DNA from 3 places in the Microtetraspora sp. AC03309 genome. Region 1 is predicted to be linked to each of the others. Evidence: riboswitches for the same ligand, from Rfam matches in the RefSeq annotation. Region 1 holds a riboswitch; each other region holds the start of a gene.
The links. A riboswitch is a leader RNA that binds a small molecule or an ion and turns the genes downstream of it on or off. The one in region 1 is predicted to bind cobalamin.
Positions count from the first base shown of each region.

Region 1 (6,958 bases):
CGTCCACTGCGCTGTCAGGTGGAATCTCCGGGGTCAATAATCGTTGAATCGCCGGGAGGTGTATATGGCTCGGAGAATGCCGTCCATTTCCATCCGTGGGCGCTTTTCTTTGCGAGATTTTCCGCTTCTCGTGTTGAAGGGGTGGTGAAGGCGGCGGGTCCCGGCCGCCTGCGAAGGCCCCGCAAGATCCGACATTTCATCACTAACCGTGATGGGTCGTACTCTGACGGTACAAGAGACTCTCGGGGGAGGGGTACCGATTTGCGGCGCCGCGCGTTTCTTGCACTGGGGGTGGGCCTGCTCCCTCTGTCGGCCGGATGCGGAACGGACCGGCCCCGGGGCGGCCCCCCGATCTCCCTGGTCGTCCCCGCCCAGGTGGGGGTCCAGGGTGGCCCGTTCGCCAGGGAGCTGAAGACCCTCATCGAGCGCCAGAGACTGGCCGGGAAGGTCGAGATCCGCACCCGATCGGCGGACACCGGGGCACGCGCCCTGGGGTTCGCCGCCAGGGCGGACTCCGACGACCTGATGGTCACCGGTTCCACCCTCGTCGCCGTCGCGGCGACGAGGGGATCCGGCGGCCTCATCGAAGGGACCTCCCCGCTCGCCCGGTTCGCCGGCGATTGGGTGGTGATGGTCACCGGGCCGCATTCCGGGTTCCGCACCTTCGACGACCTGGCCGCGGCCCTGGCCCGCGACCCGGCCCGGCTGCGGCTCGCCGGGCGGGACTCCGGCGGCCCCGACCACGTGCTCTACGGTCTGACCGCGCAGGGGCTCGGGATCGACGCCCGCTCGCTCAACTACGCGGCGTACCCCGACCTCTCCCACGTGCTCGCCGCGACGCTCGACGGCAGGGCCGTCGCCGGGCTCGGCGGCCGGCGGGAACTCGCGGCCCACATCCGAGCCGGACGGGTGCGGCCGCTGGCCGTCTCGTCGCGGGAGCGGCTGGACGGCGTGGACGCGCCGACCCTGATGGAGTCCGGCGTGCGCATGCAGTACGCCAACTGGACCGGGCTCCTCGGCCCCGGCCGGCTGGGCGACCAGGGGCGGGAGCGGTTGCTCGATCTGTGCCGCGCCATCGCGGACCTGCCCGGTTGGGCGGACGCCTGCCGCGCCAACGGCTGGGTGCCGATGTACCTGGACGGCGACGACTTCCGCCAGTGGCTGAGCACCGAGACGCGCCGTACCAAAGCGGTGCTCGGAGATCTCGGACTGCTCTGAACCGCCCTCGCGCGAACGCGCCGAGAGACGTCACTCGGGCACGACACCCACGGATCGACACAATTTGTTGTGGTGGTTGCGTCCGACGGCACTACATGTAGGATCCTCCACGTTGCTGGTTCACCCCACGCCCGGGGTGAGGCAAGAGGGAACCCGGTGCGAGTCCGGGACTGCCCCGCAGCGGTGAGCGGGAACGACCGCCGTCAGATCGAGCACTGGGCCGTCCACCGGCCCGGGAAGCGACGGCCAGTAGGTCCGGCGCGCGAGAGCCGAACCCGGCCCGAGCGACGCCACGCCCGCGAGTCCGAAGACCTGCCGGCGACGCGTGCGCGGACCGGACGTCCGCGCGCGTTGTGTCCGGGCCTCGAGGGAGGGCCCGCCGACGAGCGACGCGCCGGCCACGGCGCGAGCATGCCCGCTCCGACGCGTACGCCCGCCTCCCGAGGCCCTGACGGGGTTCCGACTCGGGAGGGGAGATCACGTGACACTGGCCACGATCGCGGAATCGGGGGCCGAGGCCCGGTGGGCGGCGATCGAGGAGGCGGCGGCGCGGGTCGTCACCGATCCGGAGAACTCGAAGGCCGCCGCCCGGCTGCTGGCCGCGCTGATCGCCGACGAGGCGGCGGAGCACGGCGTACCCGCCTCCTCCGGCTCCTCGGGCTTCTCCCAGTCGGTGGCCGCGACCCACGCGGAGGGCCTGGTCCACGACGAACTGGCCGCGTTCGTCGCGCGGCACGCCGCCGAACTGGACGCGATCGTCGATCACACGGCGGACGAGCGGTTCGAGTACTTCGGGCTGCGCACGGTCTACGACCGCTACCTGCTGCGCCACCCGGTCACCCGCAAGGTCCTGGAGCGCCCGCAGCACTTCTTCCTGCGTGTCGCGTGCGGGCTGGCGTACCGGTCGGGCCTCCCGGGGGTCGCCGAGGCGGCCGAGCTCTACCGGCTCATGTCGACGCTGTCCTACCTGCCGAGCTCTCCGACGTTGTTCAACTCGGGGGCACGCCGTCCGCAGCTCTCCTCCTGCTTCCTGCTCGACTCGCCGCGTGACGAGCTGGAGAGCATCTACGAGCGCTACGGCCAGGTCGCCAGGCTGTCCAAATACGCGGGCGGCATCGGCGTCTCCTGGACCAGGGTCCGCGCCCGGGGTTCGCTGATCAGGGGCACCAACGGGCACTCCAACGGGATCGTGCCGTGGCTGCGCACCCTCGACTCCTCCGTCGCGGCGGTCAACCAGGGCGGGCGGCGCAAGGGCGCGGCGTGCGTCTACCTGGAGACCTGGCACGCGGACATCGAGGAGTTCCTGGAACTGCGCGACAACACCGGCGAGGACGCCCGCCGCACGCACAACCTCAACCTGGCCAACTGGGTGCCGGACGAGTTCATGCGCAGGGTCGAGGCGGACGCCATGTGGTCGCTGTTCGACCCGAAGGAGGTCCCGGAGCTGACCGACCTGTGGGGAGAGGCGTTCGACGCCGCGTACCGCGCCGCCGAGAACGAAGGCCGCCAGGTCCGGCGGATCCCGGCCCGCACGCTCTACGGCCGCATGATGCGCACCCTCGCCCAGACCGGCAACGGCTGGATGACCTTCAAGGACGCCGCCAACCGGACCTCGAACCAGACGGCCCTCCCGCAGAACGTCATCCACCTCTCCAACCTCTGCACGGAGATCCTCGAGGTGACCGGCGACACCGAGACCGCCGTCTGCAACCTCGGCTCGATCAACCTCGCCGCGCATCTCGCCCCCCGCACCGGAGCCCCCCGCCCCGCCGACCCGGCCGGCGGCGTCGACTGGGCCCGGCTCCGCGCCACCGTCCGCACCGCCGTACGGTTCCTGGACCGGACCATCGACCTCGGGTTCTACCCGACGCCCGAAGCCGAGGCGGCCAACCGGAGATGGCGGCCCATCGGGCTCGGCGTGATGGGCCTCGCGGACGTGTTCTTCGCCCTGCGGCTGCCGTTCGACTCGCCGGAGGCGCTCGCCCTGTCGACCCGGATCGCCGAGGAGATCGCCCTCGCGGCGTACGGAACCTCCGCAGGCCTCGCGGTGGAGCGCGGACGGCACCCGGCCTACGACGACACCCGCGCCGCCCGCGGCGTGCTGCACCCCGACCACTATCCCGACGGCGCGGTCGGCGAGTCCGGGAGCGACGGCCGGAGCGGGGAATGGGCGGCCCTGCGCGCGAGGATCGCCGAGACCGGGCTGCGGAACTCGCTGATGATCGCGATCGCGCCGACGGCCACCATCGCGTCGATCGCCGGATGCTACGAGTGCATCGAGCCCCAGGTCTCCAACGTGTTCAAGCGGGAGACCCTGTCGGGTGAGTTCCTCCAGGTCAACCGATATCTCGTCGCCGACCTCCAGGCCCTCGGGCTGTGGACCCAGGAGATGCGGGACGCCATCAAGCGGGCCGACGGCTCGATCCAGGACGTCCCCGGCATCCCCGGCGAGCTGCGCACGCTCTACCGGACGGCCTGGGAGCTGCCCCAGAAGGCGCTCATCGACCTCGCCGCCGCGCGCCAGCCGTACATCGACCAGGCGCAGTCGCTCAACCTCTTCATGGCGACGCCGACGATCGGCAAGCTCTCGTCGATGTACGCGTACGCCTGGCGGGCCGGCCTGAAGACCACCTACTACCTGCGGTCCCGCCCCGCGACCAGGATCAGCCAGACCACCGTGTCCACCGTGCCCAGCGTGCCCGCCGCGCGCGGCACCGGGGCGCCGGCCGTACCGGATCCGGAGGCCGTGGCGTGCTCCCTGGAGAACCCCGAGATCTGCGACGCGTGCCAGTAGCCGCCCCGCACGCGCCCGCACCGCAGCCGCCCCCAGCCGTACCAACGCCAGAAAGCGTGATCACGATGTTGCTCGACCCCGGGATGGACCTGACCCTCAGGCCGATGCGCTACCCCGACTTCTACGAGAGGTACCGCGCGGCGATCAGGAACACGTGGACGGTGGAGGAGGTGGACCTCCATTCCGACCTCGCCGACCTGGTCAAGCTGGACGCGGGGGAGCGACACCTGATCAACCGGCTCGTCGCGTTCTTCGCCACGGGGGACTCCATCGTGGCCAACAACCTCGTGCTCAACCTGTACCAGCACATCAACGCGCCGGAGGCGCGGCTCTACCTCAGCAGGCAGCTGTTCGAGGAGGCCGTGCACGTGCAGTTCTACCTCACGCTCCTTGACACCTACCTGCCCGACCCGGACGAGCGGGCCAAGGCGTTCGCCGCCGTCGAGCACATCCCCTCGATTCGCGACAAGGCCGAGTTCTGCTTCCGGTGGATCGACTCCATCAACGGTCTGACCCGGCTGGAGACCAAGGACGACAGGCGCAGGTTCCTGCTCAACCTGATCTGCTTCGCCGCCTGCATCGAGGGACTGTTCTTCTACGGCGCGTTCGCCTACGTCTACTGGCTGCGCTCCCGCGGCCTGCTCGGCGGGCTGGCTACCGGGACGAACTGGGTGTTCCGCGACGAGTCCATGCACATGGAGTTCGCCTTCAGCGTCGTGGACACGGTCAGGGCCGAGGAGCCCGACCTCTTCGACGACGAGCTCGGCGCCCAGGTCACCCGCATGATCGAGGAGGCGGTCGCGGCCGAGCTCGCCTTCGCCTACGACCTGTGCGGTGACGGCCTGCGCGGGATGAGCGCCGACAGCATGCGCCAGTACCTGGAGTACGTGGCCGACCGGCGGCTGGCCCGGCTCGACCTGCCCCTCCGGTACGGCACCGCCAATCCGTTCGCCTTCATGGAGCTCCAGGACGTGCAGGAGCTGGCCAACTTCTTCGAGCGGAGGGTCTCGGCCTACCAGGTGGCGGTGGAGGGCGACGTCAGCCTGGACGAGGCGTTCTGACCCACGGGGCGGCGAGGAACGGGCGTCCGGGCGCGGGCGGTCAGGACGGCCCGGACGGCCTGAGTACGCGGGTGCCGCCGGCGATCAGGGCGGTGGCCAGGATCCAGCCGGCGGCGATCAGGCCGCCGGCGAGCCACTGCGTCCAGCCGACCGGCTCCCACGCGCCCCGCTGGTCGAACAGGCTCACCGGCACCAGCAGGTCGAGCGTGTAGAGAAGAGGGTTGAAGCTGCGCCGCTCGTCCAGGCCGATCTGCGACGGGTGGTGCGCGGAGAACACCGCCGTGCCCAGGGCGAGCAGCAGGCCCGCCCACACCCCCGCCAGCCAGGGGCGGTAGCCGTACCCGACCATGACGTCGAGCAGCCAGCCCCAGATCGTTCCCGGAAGCCTGAGCGTCCGCCGCCTGCTGCGCTGCTTGGCCAGCAGCACCCTCCGCGCCTCGGATTCGTGCCCGATTCGCCGGCAGTAGGAGGCGAGCTGCTCATACGGCTGCGGCCGGTACCCGTCGGGGTCGCGCCGCAGCCAGGCCAGCCGGTCGGAGAGCCGGGCCGGCCCGCGCAGCGACTCGTACGTCGTCTCGTTGAGGTGGACGTTCCCCGGATAGCAGTCGGGCCGGTCGAGCAGCACGCCGATCCGCGAATAGCCGAGGTTGATCTCGCCCTCGATCGAGGCCGGTGTGAGGATGAGCTCGTCGACCTGCATGTGGCTCAGATGGAGCACGCGCTCCGGCGCCGTCAGCTTCGCCCGGTCGAAGGAGAGCACCCCCGAGAACCGCGCGCCGCGCAGCCGTACGGTGCCCTCCGCGGTGAAGCCGTCGCTGAACTCGCCCGTGGTGGCCTGGAGATGGTCGGCGTGCACGGCGTACGCTCCGCCGGTCGCGATGACGGACCGCTGCAGGTAGATCCCGCTGTTGAAACGGGCGCCGATCAGGCGCAGCGTCCCCGTGCTGCGCATACCGCGCAGGAACGCCCCGCCGTCCACGGTGAGACCCCCCGCCCACAGTGCCGTGTGGCTCCGTGTGAACCCCCGCGCCTCCATCTCCTCCGGGGTGTACGGCGCCCGCGCGTCGGTGAGGTAGCTCTCCGAGCCGCGCGAGGCGCCCTCGGGGGTGCCGATCGTCGCGCGGGACAGCCGGAACTGCCCGGTGACGTGGGTGTTGTCCAGGCGCACCCCGGCTCTGATCGTGGACCCGTCGAGATCGAACAGGCCGTCGATCACCGCCCGACCGGCCTTGAACCTGTGGATGTCGCACCCGCGGAAACGGACGCCCCTGGTGCGCGCGTCGTTGAGCGAGACCGCGCCCGGGATGTAGCAGTTCAGCAGGTGGAGCTTCGAGGTGAAGACGGCGTCGGACAGGTTGAGGTCGCCCACGATCCTGGCCCCGGCGAGCCGGATGCCCGGTACCTCGCCCGGCCGGCCCTCGCGCATCCCGAGCAGCAACGCGGCGATCACCTGGGCGCGGACGACGCGCTCGCGCCCCCACGAGGCGCCGTGCGCGGGATCGTCCCTCTCGCTCTCGCGCAGGTCCACCCAGGCCCCCGAGGGATAGGCGTCCCACAGCTTCCGCTCCGCCGGATTGAGCCGCCAGAAAGGCCGTGATCTTCCCACTCGACGGACTGTACCTCTAGATCGCCCGGATCGTCCCGGCGATCTGTTCGAACAGGGCGTCCTTGCCGTCGAGGTCGGTGGTGAGGGTGACGATGCACGTCGTGCCCCTGCCGGAGGGCACGTAGTACTGCGTGCCACGCACCTTCACGCCCCGCAACGGCAACACGTACCTGATCCGGACTGCCTGGGCGCCCCCCAGCGGCACCTCGGCCGCCTCCGAGACCTCCGCGTGGAGCTCGGTGAGCTGGGACTTCGCGACGTCGATCAGTGCCTGCGCGG
Region 1 covers NZ_JADDIL010000114.1:4,975-11,932, forward strand. The annotation lists gene IMZ11_RS39340 (tripartite tricarboxylate transporter substrate binding protein) at 292-1,218, shown strand; cobalamin riboswitch at 1,318-1,553, shown strand; gene IMZ11_RS39345 (ribonucleoside-diphosphate reductase subunit alpha) at 1,700-4,012, shown strand; gene IMZ11_RS39350 (ribonucleotide-diphosphate reductase subunit beta) at 4,078-5,073, shown strand; gene IMZ11_RS39355 (hypothetical protein) at 5,114-6,679, opposite strand; gene IMZ11_RS39360 (hypothetical protein) at 6,696-6,958, opposite strand, start outside.

Region 2 (6,958 bases), on a different contig from region 1:
CCGGGCGACCAGGCGAGGTCGTTCACCAGGTCGACCATGCCGCAGGCGTGCACCATGCGGACGGCGACCTGGGCGACGCCCGGCGGCATGCCGCTCAGGTCGGTCTCGGCGCGGATGGTGGCGAAGGACCGGCGGTAGATCTCCGCCCCGTCCCGGATGTAGTCGATCACGTTCCCTCTCTGGTCGCCGCGACGGCGGCGCTCGTCTGCTCGGCGTCGGCGAACGTACGGCTGACGCCGTCCAGCTCGACGCGGTACCCGTCCTCGGTGGCGATCACGTCCACGACCCGGCCGCGCGGCCGTCCGCACCGCCGCTCGCAGCCCGCCCAGTGCACGGGAAGCAGGTCCCCCTTACCGGTCGGTGAGCGTACGGCATCGCCTGAAAGGTCCGCACTCCCCCCGGCGCCGACGTGGGTGTGGAGGTCGGTGTGGACGTCGGCGAGCGCCTTGGCGCATCCGGGGCGGCCGGTGCAGGCGGTCAGGCCGAGCCACGGCGACGCGGGATCGCCGACCAGGCCCGCGTCCGTGAGCGATACCCGCAGCTCGCCGACCGCCGGCGGCGGCAGATCGGGTACGACGATCGCCCGCCAGGGCGTCACCCGCACCTCTCCCCCGCCGTTTCCCCCGCCGTTTCCCCCGCCGACTTCGGCCGCCCGGGCGAGCGCCTCCACCTGGGCCACCGTGAGCCGCCCGAGCGGAGCGAGGACGATGAGGGCGCACCTCCCGTCCCGCTGCGCGACCGTCCCGACCGTCCCCGTGGCCCGAGCCGCCGCCGCACCCGCCGGCCGTACGGCGGAGGCGGACAGGCGGAGACGCGGCTCCGCGCTCGCGGCGCGGGCCGCGACCCGGGCGGGGCCGTCGGCGAGCTCGGCGAGCCGCCACGCGCCCGACCCCTGTTCCGCGCGTTCGGCCAGGAACGCCTCCGCGACGGCGAGCAGGCCCGCGACCGCGGAACCGGCGGGCACGCGCAACCCGCGGTCGGCACCGGCGAGCAGCAACGCCACGTCCGGCACATCCGGCAGCAGCGTGACGTCGGCGCCGAGGACCGGCATGTCGCCGGACCCGTCGTCGAGGGCGAACAGGAACCGTCCGGGCAGGTCGGCGAGCATGGGCCGGGCGCACAGCTCGCGGTCCAGCTCGGCCACCAGAGGGCGCACGTCGAGCCTGCTCTCCGGTGCGCGACCGGCCAGGGGCGAGGCCACGATGTTGCGCACCCGCTCGTGCGTGGCCGAGGGCAGCAGGCCAGCCGCGGCCATCCGCGCGGCGAAGTCCGGCGCCCCGGAAGGCCCCTGGTCTCCGGCCCGGACTTCCCGCCCGGCGAGGCCGCGCACCTGGAGGCCGCGCACCTGGAGGTTGGCGCGGGAGGTCAGCTCGATCACGCCGGACCCGAGCTCGCGGGCGGCGGCGGCGACCACGCGGAGCTGGTACGCGGTGACCGCGCCGCCGGGGATGCGGATCCGTGCCAGGCCACCGTCGGCGGCGGCGTGCACCTGAAGGGCTCCGGGGCACGCGTCGGACCGCGACCGTCCGGAAAGGTCACCGATGAACACGCTGAGGATGGTAACGCCCCATTTCCCCGCGGGTGTCGGCCTGGCATAGTGTGATCCCAGGCGACGGCGCAGGGAGGAAGCCGGTGTGAAACCGGCGCGGTCCCGCCACTGTAACCGGGGAGCGACCCCCACCGAAGGCCACGGTCCGGCGACGGACGGGAAGGCCGGGGTGAGCATCGATCCGGGAGCCAGGAGACTCCTGCCGTCGTGACGACCACGACCCGGGGCGAGGACCCCGAGGGAGGACTTTCTCGTGCGCTCTGTGCCGTCTCCTGGCATCCTCCTGCTGTCGACCTCCGACACCGACCTGCTCAGTGCCCGGGAGGGCGGGGCGGGCTACCGGCTGGGCAACCCGGCCAGGCTCACCGTCCCGGACCTGCCCGCCCTGGTGGAGGGCGCCGACCTCGTCGTCGTACGGCTCCTCGGCGGGCGCCGGGCCTGGGAGGACGGGCTGGACGCGCTGCTCGCCGGCCCCCGGCCGGTCGTGGTGCTCGGCGGCGAGCAGGCGCCCGACGCCGAGCTGATGGAGCTGTCCACGGTGCCGGGCGGGGTGTGCGCCGAGGCGCACGCGTACCTCGCGCACGGCGGCCCGGCGAACCTGGCCCAGCTGCACGCCTTCCTCTCCGACACGGTGCTGCTCACCGGGAACGGCTTCGCTCCGCCTGAGCCGCTGCCCACGTGGGGACCCCTGGAACGCGTCGCCCGGCGCGCGGACGGACCGGTCATCGGCGTGCTCTACTACCGCGCCCACCATGTCGCCGGGAACACCGCGTTCGTCGAGACGCTGTGCCGGGCCGTCGAGGACGCGGGCGGGCAGGCGGTGCCCGTCTACTGCGGTTCGCTGCGCACCGCCGAGCCTGAGCTGCTGGGCACCCTGCGGCGCGTGGACGCCCTGGTCGTCACCGTGCTCGCGGCGGGCGGCACCCGTCCGGCGACCGCGTCGGCCGGAGGCGACGACGCGGCGTGGGACGTCGGCGCGCTCGCGGAGCTCGACGTGCCGATCCTGCAGGGACTGTGCCTGACCACGGGACGTGACGCGTGGCGCGAGGACGACGACGGCCTGTCCCCGCTCGACGCCGCGTCCCAGGTGGCGATCCCGGAGTTCGACGGGCGGATCATCACCGTGCCGTTCTCGTTCAAGGAGGTCGACGGCGACGGCCTGACCGTCTACGCGGCCGATCCCGAACGTGCGGCGCGGGTCGCCGGCATCGCGGTACGGCACGGCCTGCTGCGGCACGTCCCGGCGCCGGAGCGGCGGATCGCGGTGATGCTGTCCGCCTATCCGACGAAGCACTCGCGGATCGGCAACGCGGTCGGCCTCGACACCCCCGCCAGCGTGGTCCGGCTGCTCGCGGCCATGAAGGAGACCGGCTACGACCTCGGAGCGGGCTTCCCCGGTGCGGCGGAGCAGGACGGCGACGCGCTGATCCACGCGCTCATCGCGGCGAGCGGTCAGGACCAGGACTGGCTCACCGAGGAGCAGCTGGCGGCCAACCCGGTGCGGATCCCGGCCGCGCGGTACCGCGCCTGGTTCGAGACGCTGCCCGCGGACCTGCGCGCGGACGTCGAGGGCCACTGGGGGTCGCCGCCCGGCGAGCTGTTCGTCGACCGGTCCCGCGACCCCGCCGGGGAGATCGTGCTGGCGGCCCTGCGCGCGGGGAACCTCGTGGTGATGGTGCAGCCGCCGCGCGGGTTCGGGGAGAACCCGATCGCGATCTACCACGACCCCGACATGCCGCCGAGCCATCACTACCTGGCCGCCTACCGGTGGCTGGCCGACGAGTTCGGCGCGCACGCGATCGTGCACGTCGGAAAGCACGGCAACCTGGAGTGGCTGCCCGGCAAGTCCGCGGGGATGTCGGCGTCCTGCGGGCCCGACGCGGCACTCGGCGACCTCCCGCTGGTCTATCCGTTCCTGGTGAACGATCCGGGCGAGGGAACCCAGGCCAAGCGGCGGGCGCACGCCGTACTCGTCGATCACCTGGTGCCGCCGATGGCCCGCGCGGAGACGTACGGCGACATCGCCAGGCTGGAGCAGCTGCTGGACGAGCACGCCTCGATCGCGGCCATGGACCCGGCCAAGCTTCCCGCGATCCGAGCGCAGATCTGGACGCTGATCCAGGCCGCCCGGCTGGATCACGACCTGGGCATCGCCGACCGGCCGCACGACACCGAATTCGACGACTTCCTGCTGCACGTGGACGGCTGGTTGTGCGAGGTCAAGGACGCCCAGATCCGCGACGGCCTGCACGTGCTCGGCGTCGCCCCCGAGGGGAAGGTCCGGGTGGACCTCGTCCTGGCCATGCTGCGGGCCCGCCAGATCTGGGCCGGTCAGGAGGCGCTGCCCGGCCTGCGTGAGGCTCTCGGCCTGGCGGAGGACGGCGCCGCCTCCCGGGTGACCGTGGACGAGGCCGAGGCCCTGGCCCGCGCCCTCGTCGAGGGCATGGAGGAGCACGGCTGGGAGCCGTCCGCCGTCCGTCCCGTGACCGTCTCCGTCCTCGGCGCCTCCGAGGTCGCGGCGGGCGTGGAGCGGATCCTCGGGTTCGCGGCGGAGGAGATCGTGCCCCGGCTCGCCCGGACCACGGACGAGATCGGCGCGCTGCTCCACGCGCTCGACGGCGGCTACGTCCCGGCGGGGCCGAGCGGCTCGCCGCTGCGCGGGCTGGTCAACGTGCTGCCGACCGGGCGGAACTTCTACTCCGTCGACCCGAGGGCGGTGCCGAGCCGGCTGGCCTGGGAGACCGGGCAGGCGATGGCCGACTCGCTGCTCGACAGGTACCGGAGCGACACCGGCGAGTGGCCGCGTTCCGTCGGCCTGTCCGTCTGGGGCACCAGCGCCATGCGCACCTCGGGTGACGACGTCGCCGAGGTGCTCGCGCTCCTCGGCGTACGACCGGTCTGGGACGAGGCGTCCCGGAGGGTCGGCGGCCTCGAACCGATCCCGCTGCCCGAACTCGGCAGGCCGCGCGTCGACGTGACCGTACGCGTCAGCGGGTTCTTCAGGGACGCGTTCCCCCATGTCGTCACGATGCTGGACGACGCGGTACGACTGGTGGCGGGCCTGGACGAACCCGCCGAGGACAACTACGTACGGGCGCACGCGGAGGCCGACCGCGCGGCCCACGGCGACGAGCGGCGCGCCACGCTGCGGATCTTCGGCTCCCGGCCGGGCGCGTACGGCGCCGGTCTGCTCCCGCTCATCGACAGCCGCAACTGGCGCGACGACGCCGACCTGGCCGAGGTGTACGCCGTGTGGGGCGGCTACGCCTACGGTCGCGACCTCGACGGGGTGCCCGCCCGGCAGGACATGGAGAGCGCGTACCGGCGGATCGCGGTGGCCGCCAAGAACATCGACACCCGCGAGCACGACATCGCCGACTCCGACGACTACTTCCAGTACCACGGCGGGATGGTCGCCACCGTACGCGCCCTGACCGGCCGGGCGCCCGCCGCGTACGTGGGGGACAGCACCCGCCCGGACGCGGTCCGCACCAGGACCCTGCACGAGGAGACCGCGCGGGTCTTCCGCGCCCGGGTGGTCAATCCCAACTGGCTGGCGGCGATGCGCCGCCACGGCTACAAGGGCGCGTTCGAACTGGCCGCCACCGTGGACTACCTGTTCGGGTACGACGCGACGACCGGTGTGGTGGCCGACTGGATGTACGACCGGCTGGCCGCCGCGTACGTCCTCGACCCGGAGAACCGGGCGTTCATGACCGAGTCGAACCCGTGGGCCCTGCACGGCATCGCCGAGCGCCTGCTCGAAGCGGCCGACCGCGAGATGTGGCAGCACCCCGACCCGGAGGTCCTGGACGCGCTGCGCGAGGTCTACCTCACGGTGGAGGGCGACCTGGAGGATCGTTAGGTCCTTTCCGGGCCGCGCCGCAGAACGTCGAGGACGACGTTGACGGCAGGGCGGGAGTTCTTCCTGATGGCGGCGGTGATGTTGCGTTCGACCGGGAACTTCAGCGACCGCGTCAGCACCCGGTAGCGCCGGTCGACCGCGAGTCCGGGCAGGAGGGCGATGGAGTGTCCGGCTTCCACATGCTGCAGCGTGATCATGTAGTTGTTGAACCGGCACACCACCCGGGGCTCGAAACCCGCCTGGCGGCAGAGCCTGGTCGCGAGGTTCGACAGATAGGAGCCGGGCATGTCGAAGGCCCAGTCCTCGTCTGCGCACGCGGTGATGTCCACCGACTCCCTGGCCGCCGCGGGATGGTCGGGCGGCAGGACCAGGACGACGGGATCGGTGGCCAGGGGGATGATGTCGATGTCCGGGTCGATGGGCGACTCCACATAGTCCGTGGTCGTGATGATGATGTCCACGTCTCCGCCGCGCAGCGCGCCCATGCTCGCGTGCGGTTCGAGTTCGTGGAGTTCGACGTCGATATGCGGATGAGAGCCCGCGAGCCGGGTCACGGCCGGGACGGCGAGAGAGTGGATCGCGCTCTGGAAGGCCGCGAGCCGCACCACCCCCACCGGCTCCTGCGCCAGGCCACGCAGCTCGGCCTCGACCGCCGCCATCTGGTCGAGGATGACCCTGGCCCGCCGCGCCAGGATGAGACCGGCCGGCGTCAGCCTGACGCGGCGCCCCGTGCGTTCGAGCAGTCGCGCGCGCGTTTCGGCCTCGAGCACGGAAAGCTGCTGGGAGACGCTCGACGGGCTCGTGTTGACGGCCTGCGCCACGGCCCGGATGGTGCCCAGCGTGTCCAGCTGGCTCAGCAACCGCAACCGCCAGGGGTTCAGGGTCATGCCCGACATCCTTGTGCAGCATTGCTTCACAGTGAAGCCAGATTTGTGAGATGGACATGATGCTCGCGCGTTCATATCGTCGCCGCATGGCCAGCTCGATCAATACCCCACCGTCAAGCGCCGACGTCACCGCGAAGTTCTGGGACGACGCCGACCGGCATCTCGTCCGCTATTCCGGCGCCGGCCGGTTCACCCGCGAGATCATCGACCACGCGGCCGGGAGCTTCCTGTTCACGGAGGACGGCCGGAGGATCCTCGACTTCACGTCCGGGCAGATGAGCTCGATCCTGGGCCATTCGCATCCCGAGATCGTGGCCACGGTGAAGCGGCAGATCTCCTCACTCGACCACCTGTACAGCGGCATGCTGAGCCGACCCGTCGTCGACCTCGCCCGGAGGCTGGCCGGCACCCTGCCCGCCCCGCTGGAGAAGGCGCTGCTGCTGACGACCGGCGCCGAGTCCAACGAGGCGGCCATCCGGATGGCCAAGCTCGTCACCGGAAAGCACGAGATCGTGTCCTTCGCCCGGTCCTGGCACGGCATGACGCAGGCCGCCGCGAACGCCACCTACAGTTCCGGCCGCAAGGGATACGGCCCCACCGCTCCCGGCAACTTCGCCATCCCCACGCCCAACCCGTACCGGCCCGACTTCACGACGC
Region 2 covers NZ_JADDIL010000102.1:5,044-12,001, reverse strand. The annotation lists gene IMZ11_RS38160 (precorrin-8X methylmutase) at 1-170, opposite strand, end outside; gene IMZ11_RS38155 (precorrin-3B synthase) at 167-1,549, opposite strand; cobalamin riboswitch at 1,623-1,748, shown strand; gene cobN (cobaltochelatase subunit CobN) at 1,803-5,414, shown strand; gene IMZ11_RS38145 (LysR family transcriptional regulator) at 5,411-6,301, opposite strand; gene IMZ11_RS38140 (aspartate aminotransferase family protein) at 6,388-6,958, shown strand, end outside.
Region 2: linked by a shared signal. The riboswitch ahead of cobN (cobaltochelatase subunit CobN) and the one ahead of IMZ11_RS39345 (ribonucleoside-diphosphate reductase subunit alpha) in region 1 are both predicted to bind cobalamin.

Region 3 (6,958 bases), on a different contig from region 1:
CATCGTGATCCCTCCCGATGTGACCATGTGGCTGGCCGGTCCGCACGAGGACGTGGAGCTGCGACGGCGGGAATCCCGGGTCAGCGTGCGTCGCGGAAGCCGGGCCGAGGTGCTGATCGACCACGTGGACGAGGACGTCGCCGCCGTGCACTTCGAGCTGGCCGTGGACCGATACGTCGCCGACGGGTACTCCCCCCGCACGCAGGCGGCCGCGCGCAGCGTCCCGGGCACTCCGCCGGACGACGCCGGTTACGCGTTCGCGTTCGCCGCGAAGGTCGGCGGCGCCCGAGGCGAGCTCATCAAGGCGCAGGCGCTGCGGCTGTGGGAGGACGATCAGGCGGCACGGGACGCGGAGCGAGCGGCGATCGAGGCGATCGACTTCCAGGTGCACTTCTACGGCCTGTTGGACGACCACCTGCTCCTGATCCCGGACGGACCCGCGATCCACGCGTACATCGACGGGCACGACGTGGTCTCACTCGTCGACGGGTTGGCCACCGCCAAGGGCATGACACCGGGCCGGCTGGGCTTCGACCCGAGGTGCGATCCCTGGCGGATCGATCTCATGGGCCGGCACCGGCTCCGGAGCCTGCTCGCCGGCGAACACATGAGCCGGCTGCGCTCGCTTCGGATCCGCACCTGGGGCGGCACCGCCCATCTCGACCCGGTCCTGAGCTCCTACTCCGCCGGTGACCGGCTCAGCCACCTGTGCCTGTGGAGCCAGCGCGACGACCTCGTCGAAGCGCCGGTAGCGGGGCGATACCCCGGCCTGCGAGCACTGGAGTGTCCCGCGTGGCAGGTGGCGCGGCTGCTTCGGGACGGGGCGCCCCGGCTGCACACGCTCGTGGCGTTCGGCACCCACGCGGACACTCCCTCCCTGCTGGACATGCTGGCCGACCTCTCCCTGCCCGCCCTCCGCCACCTCGCCCTGTGGGAGACAGACGTGGATCCCACGACGCTGGGCGCCTCTCCCGTCGTCGCGAGGCTGGCCACCCTCGACCTGTGGAAGGTCAACGACGCCCCCCGGTTCGACTTCTCCGCCCTGCTACGACATCGAAGGGACCTGGCGCATCTGGAACGGATCGTCGTCCCCGGGCACTGCGTCCCCTCCACCACCGTCAGCCGGTTCGCCGACTGGCCTCAGGTGACCTTCGCCGGCTACGACCGCCGGGAACTGCTCGCGCTCGACCTCGACACCCTGGGGTACACGAACGCCATGTGAGCCGGAACGGCGCTTCGTCGCCCGTACGGCCGGGCCCTCGCGGCGCGCCCGGATCGCGGCCTGCAAGCCCTCGTCGGTGAACGACGGCGGCCGAGGACCATGGGCGATCACCAATAGTGGCGTCGTCCGCCAACCGCGTGTCCGAGTGCTCCAAGGATCCACAGGACGACACCGATCACCAGCAGCACTATCCCGATAGCCCACAGGACGTAGATGCCCAACGCGAAACCGAGGATGAGGAGGATGATTCCGAGAACAATCATTGAACCCTCCGATCTTCCAGGAGGAGGAGTAACGTCCGTCTGCCCATCTGGTCGCCAGATATGCCGCCGTACCGCGCCAAAACGCATCCCAGACACCTCTGCGTGAACCTCGCCGGCACGTTCGCACCGTACCGACCTCGGTCTTGAGCTCGTGCCTGCGAACGCGCGACCTCGATCCTGCCCGTTTCCGTCCACCCTTCGCCCAGCACTCGGGCAGTACCCCGGTGCCTCGCGCAGGTGGCGTTCCGGTCGTCGGGATCGAGTCTCTCGCCGCATTGACTCACGGCCCGAGGTCGGTTGTCCCACAACCTCGACGTCGCCAGCGTCGAGCAGCTCGCGGAAGCGCTCGACGCCTACCGCGGAGCCCTACTCGTCGTCAGCCACGACTTCGCGTTCCTCGAACGGATCGCAGTCGATACCGTCATCGAGCTCGGCAGGGACGGTCGCATGCGTCAACGTCGAGACCTGAACATCTGACGGTCTGGGAGGACACGCGAGAAGAGGTCGAGGAGCAGCGAGAGCGCGGCAGATGGGACCGCCGACGGCTCGATGCGGTGCTCCTGTCCCGCCGAGGGCACCCGCGTCGCACGCGGGCCGCGTGTCGTCATGGTGCGAACATCGCATCCGCTCAGGACGGGCGCGGGGCGCGGCGGCCCTTGCGCCGGGCCAGCTCTTCCTCGTCCACCAGGGTGAGCATCGGCTTGCCGGGCTCACACAACATGGTGACCGTGAATCGGAGCCGGACATCGTCCCGGTTGTTGCCGTCCTGGTAATGGATGACGTCGCCGCCCGGCTCCCAGAACGCCTCCCCCGCGCGTACGACCCGCTCCGGCTCGCCTTCCAGCTCCAGCACCATCTCGCCTTCCAACACGAAGCCGAACGCCGGCCCGGAGTGCCGGTGCGGTGGCGTGCCCGGGTCGCCGGGCGGATACTCGATGACCACCGTCATCGCGTGCGCTCCTTCCGGGATGAAGGGCGGCTCGGCCTCCTGCACCACGGTGAGCGCCGTCTGCCAGGCGGTCGATCGCGGCTTGGGTCCGGCGGGCGCCGGGTCGATATCGGGCATGGGATGACCTTTCGTGGCTATTGAGGAGCCGGGTGAGACACCGTTACTTCTTGGGCTACTTCTTGGGCGCGGTCCGGCCTGGCCAGTCGCGGTAGCGGGTCTGACCGAGGATCGCGTCGTCGCCCGGCACCAGGGACCGCTCGCTCAGCTCTGATCCGAAGTAGCGCGCGTGCGGGTCGGTGACCACCTCGCGCGGGTCGCCCCAGGCGGCCAGGGCGTCGCGGAAGAAATCATCCATCCTGAACTGTTCGGGCCCGGCCACCTCGACCCTTCCGTTCAGCGGCGCTCCCACCGAGATCCGGCCGACCGTCTGAGCGACGTCGTCACCCGCGATGGGCTGGAAGAGCACATGCGCCATCCGGACCTTGCCGTCGTCGGTCGCCTCGCCGGCGATGCTCCGGGTGAACTCGAAGAACTGGGTGGCGGCCACGAGCGAGAACGGGATCCCCGACTTCTCGATCAGTTTCTCCTGCGCGATCTTCGCCCGGGAGTAGCCGTTCTCGGGCATCCGCTCGGTCCCCACCACCGACAGCGCCACATGGTGACCGACGCCGGCCGCCTTCTCCGCGGCGAGCAGATTGCGCGTGGAGGTCTCGAAGAACTCCAGCACCGCGGCGGCTTCGAAGGACGGGGAGTCCGACACATCGATCACCACTGAGGCGCCCGTCAGTACCTCGGCCAGGCCTTCGCCGGTGAGGGTGTTGACGCCGGTGCTCGGCGACGCCGCCACCGCCTCGTGACCGTGCTCCCCCAGCTTCGCCACCAGCTTCGACCCGATCAGACCGGTCCCACCGATTACCACGATCTTCATGGCACGCCTTCCTGCTCCGCCGGTGCGCCTTTCGCCGGCCGATCGCCGGCTAAGACAGGGCAGCCTCCGGGCTGGTGACCACCGCCGTGGGATTCTTGTGATGTCAGTGCCATACGTACCCACTGACCTGCTTCGATACTGAGTTGGATGCCCCTCGGTGACGATTCGCACCGTCCGGGGGTCGGCGAGAGGCCAGCGCTCATCGAGGGTGCCCGCGGCGTGCTGTCGCCGGCTGCCTCCGGGATCCGTCGTCGCGAGCGCCGCGTCGGTGGCACCCGCCGCGAGCGAGGTGCGCGCGTCCGCCCGCGGTCGCGTGTCCGCCGCGAGGACGCCGACCCCGCGCCCGGCGACCGGACCGTGATCCGGATCCCTCCATTGCCGATGACGAGGGCCGACGTGGCGATCTGTTTCCCCGACCCGTACATGGCGCTCCCGAATGCAGGAACGCGGGTAGCTCCATGATTTATGACATTTGGGGATCGTCCGCGAGGGAGGCGGATCGCGGGGTACCGCCGGCAACGCGCGCGTTGCCCAGGATCGTGACAGCGACCAGCACGGCGCAGATGCCCGCGATCGACGCGACCACGGCCGCCACGCCGATCCGGGGCGCCATGAGCGGCAGCGGCAGGATGGCGGTGGCACCACCCAGAACCGCGGCAGGGTTGATGACTGGCTCTGCGACGACAAGTACCTGTACCGCCCAGAGGAGAGCGAGGTAGGCGAAGACCGGGATGGCGACGGCGTACCCGAGTGCCGACGGAGCCGCCACCACCCCGTGCCCGCTCTGCTCCACCGCGACCTCGAGCCCAGCGCCGAGGGCGGCAAGGGCGGCGAAGATGCCGTAGTGACCGTATCCCCACAAGTAGGACCGATGACGGCGGTCACTGAGGCCCTCACCAGCCTGTACGAGGAAGTACAGCCACCAAAGAGCGAACAGCAGGACGAGGCTGGAGACAGCGATGACGATGAAGGGACCGCTGATCCTGCCCGATTCGAGCGCCGCTTCGACCCCTCTGCTCGCGGCGAGGACGCTCTCGCCGAGCAGAATGATCGTGAACAGACCGTAGCGTTCGGCGATGTGGTGCGGGTGCCAGTTGGTGGCCCTGTCCCGCTCCGCCCACCGTGGCACCGCGAGTTCCAGGACGACCAGGCAGGCGAAGGACGGCAGCTCGATCGATGAGGGGAGGGCTCCCGTCGCCGCGAGGACGAAGCGAAGCAGCCAGCCCACCTGCACGAGGCTGATGCCGGCGGCGTAGCGCAGCGCGGTGCGGCGGCTCGCCGGGTCCTCGAAACCGGCCCGCAGCCATTGGGCGACGAGCGCCGTCCTCATGACGAGGTAGCCCAGCGTGACGATTCCGTAATCGGAGTGACCGGCCGCGGCCGGCACCCCGGCGGCGAGCACCAGCACGCCCGCCATCTGCACCATGGTCAGCAGCCGATAGGCGACATCGTCGGTGTCGTAGGACGAAGCGAACCACGTGAAGTTCATCCACGCCCACCAGATCGCGAAGAAGACCTGGAGGAACGGGACCAGCCCGGCGAGGCCATGACCGCCGGCGACGCTGTGCGCGAACTGGGCGGTGACGACCGCGACCGCGACCACGAAGGTGAGATCGAACAGCAGCTCGAGCTGGCTCGAAACGCGGTGCGGCTCATCAATGGCACGAGCGCTCATCCGGACCCGGATCCGGATGGTGGTGCCGGCTGGTGGCAAGGTCTCGCTCCTGTCGCTCCGCGACGTCCGGTCGTCTGAAAGACAGGTCGGCGTTCTGATCCGTGACAACGCGACGCCGAGACCGCAGCATAGGGCTTGTCGTCACGCTGTCAAAGACCACGAGGCTGTCCGGCTTCGGCGTTGTCGTGTGCGGGATCGCCACGGCACGCAGGTCAAGCTCCGCGATCGGATCGAGCCCTTCAGCAAGACGCGATAGCCGGAACCATCTACGCGAACCCGGTCCTTGGTGAGCTATGCGTCGTATGCGACCATGGTCGCGAAGGCGACGGCGGAACGAGGAAGCCGGTGTGAATCCGGCGCGGTCCCGCCACTGTGATCGGCGAGCGAACCCCGACGACGCCACTGCCCGTACGCGGGTGGGAAGGCCGGGGCGAGCTTCGACCCGAGAGCCAGGAGACTCACGCGGTCGCCTCCTCACAGAAATTGGGGCGGATCTCCCCAAGAGAGGACGGTGGCCGCCATGCCGTGTAACCGGCGTGACGTCCTTCTCGCTGCCCGCGGTACGGTCACCGGCTTTCCGGTCGGCTGCTTCATGGCTGACGGTCGTGGAACCGGCCGCCGTGGCGGGACTCTCCTGGTGATCCGGCTCCTCGCCCGCCGCGTCGCGCTATCGAGGAATGGCGGTCGCGGCCCGTTCCCAGGAGACCATCGATGGGTATCCCCCGCCCGATCCACGGCGCGCTGCTCGCCGTCCTGCCCGCGGTCCTGCTCACCGCCTCCGCCTGCGCCGGAGCCGAACCGTCCGCGTCCCCCGCGACGGCCGCCTCGGCGGCTGAGGGTCGCTGCGTCACCTCCTACGACGCGAACGCGGACTACTTCCCGGTCAAGCAGACCCTGACGCACGCCGCCAACTTCACCCTCACGTACGCCAAGAACTACCAGGTCGTCACAGTCAAGCAGCCGTCCCCCGGCGCCAAGCCCGAGACGTACGTGCTGGTGCGCTGCGGCACGCCCGCCCCCGAGCTGACCGGCGACCTCGCGGGCGCGGTCACCGTCGAGACGCCCATCGAGTCGCTGTACTCCGCCTCCACCACGCACCTGCCGTTCATCACCGAACTGGGCGTACTGGACCGGCTCAAAGCCGTCGCATCCGCCGGATACATCACCTCCCCCGAGGTACTGGAGCGGGTGAAGTCCGGCGCGGTCACCGAGTACGCCTCCGGCCAGGAGATCGACACCGAGAAGGTGATCGGCGCGGGGCCGGACGTGCTGATGACCGGAGGCACCGAGGACAAGGCGTACGGTCTGCTGCGCCGGGCCGGGATCAAAGTGGTCGCCAACGCCGAGTGGCTGGAGTCCACCGCCCTCGGCCGGGCCGAGTGGATCAAGCTGATGGCCGCGCTCACCGGCACCGAGGCCAAAGCGAACGAGGTGTTCGGGACGATCGAGTCCGACTACACGGCACTGGCGGCCAAGGCGAAGGCGGCCACGCCGGTCACCGTGCTGCCCGGCCAGATGTACCAGGGCCAGTGGTCGATGCCCAACGGCGGCAGCTACGTCGCCGGACTGATCAAGGACGCGGGCGGGACCTATCCCTGGGCGGGCACCTCCGGTTCCGCCAGCACCACCCTCGACCTGGAGGCGGTGCTGGCCAAGGCCAAGGACGCCAAGATCTGGCTCGCCAACGTCAACGAGTGGAAGACCCTCGGCGATGTGAAGAAGTCCGACGCCCGCTACGCCACGTTCTCCGCGTACGGGACCGGCGAGGTGTGGTCGGCCAACAAGACTCTCGGCCCCGGCGGTGGCAACGACTACTGGGAGCGCGGCGTCGCCCGTCCCGACCTGGTCCTGAGCGATCTGGTGGCCATCCTGCATCCTGACCTCGCGCCCGGCCACGAGTTCAGCTTCTACCAGAAGATGA
Region 3 covers NZ_JADDIL010000008.1:104,023-110,980, forward strand. The annotation lists gene IMZ11_RS06530 (hypothetical protein) at 5-1,222, shown strand; gene IMZ11_RS46110 (DUF6131 family protein) at 1,330-1,761, opposite strand; gene IMZ11_RS06540 (hypothetical protein) at 1,783-1,962, shown strand; gene IMZ11_RS06545 (cupin domain-containing protein) at 2,114-2,551, opposite strand; gene IMZ11_RS06550 (SDR family oxidoreductase) at 2,607-3,362, opposite strand; gene IMZ11_RS06555 (low temperature requirement protein A) at 3,826-5,076, opposite strand; cobalamin riboswitch at 5,331-5,518, shown strand; gene IMZ11_RS06560 (ABC transporter substrate-binding protein) at 5,749-6,958, shown strand, end outside.
Region 3: linked by a shared signal. The riboswitch ahead of IMZ11_RS06560 (ABC transporter substrate-binding protein) and the one ahead of IMZ11_RS39345 (ribonucleoside-diphosphate reductase subunit alpha) in region 1 are both predicted to bind cobalamin.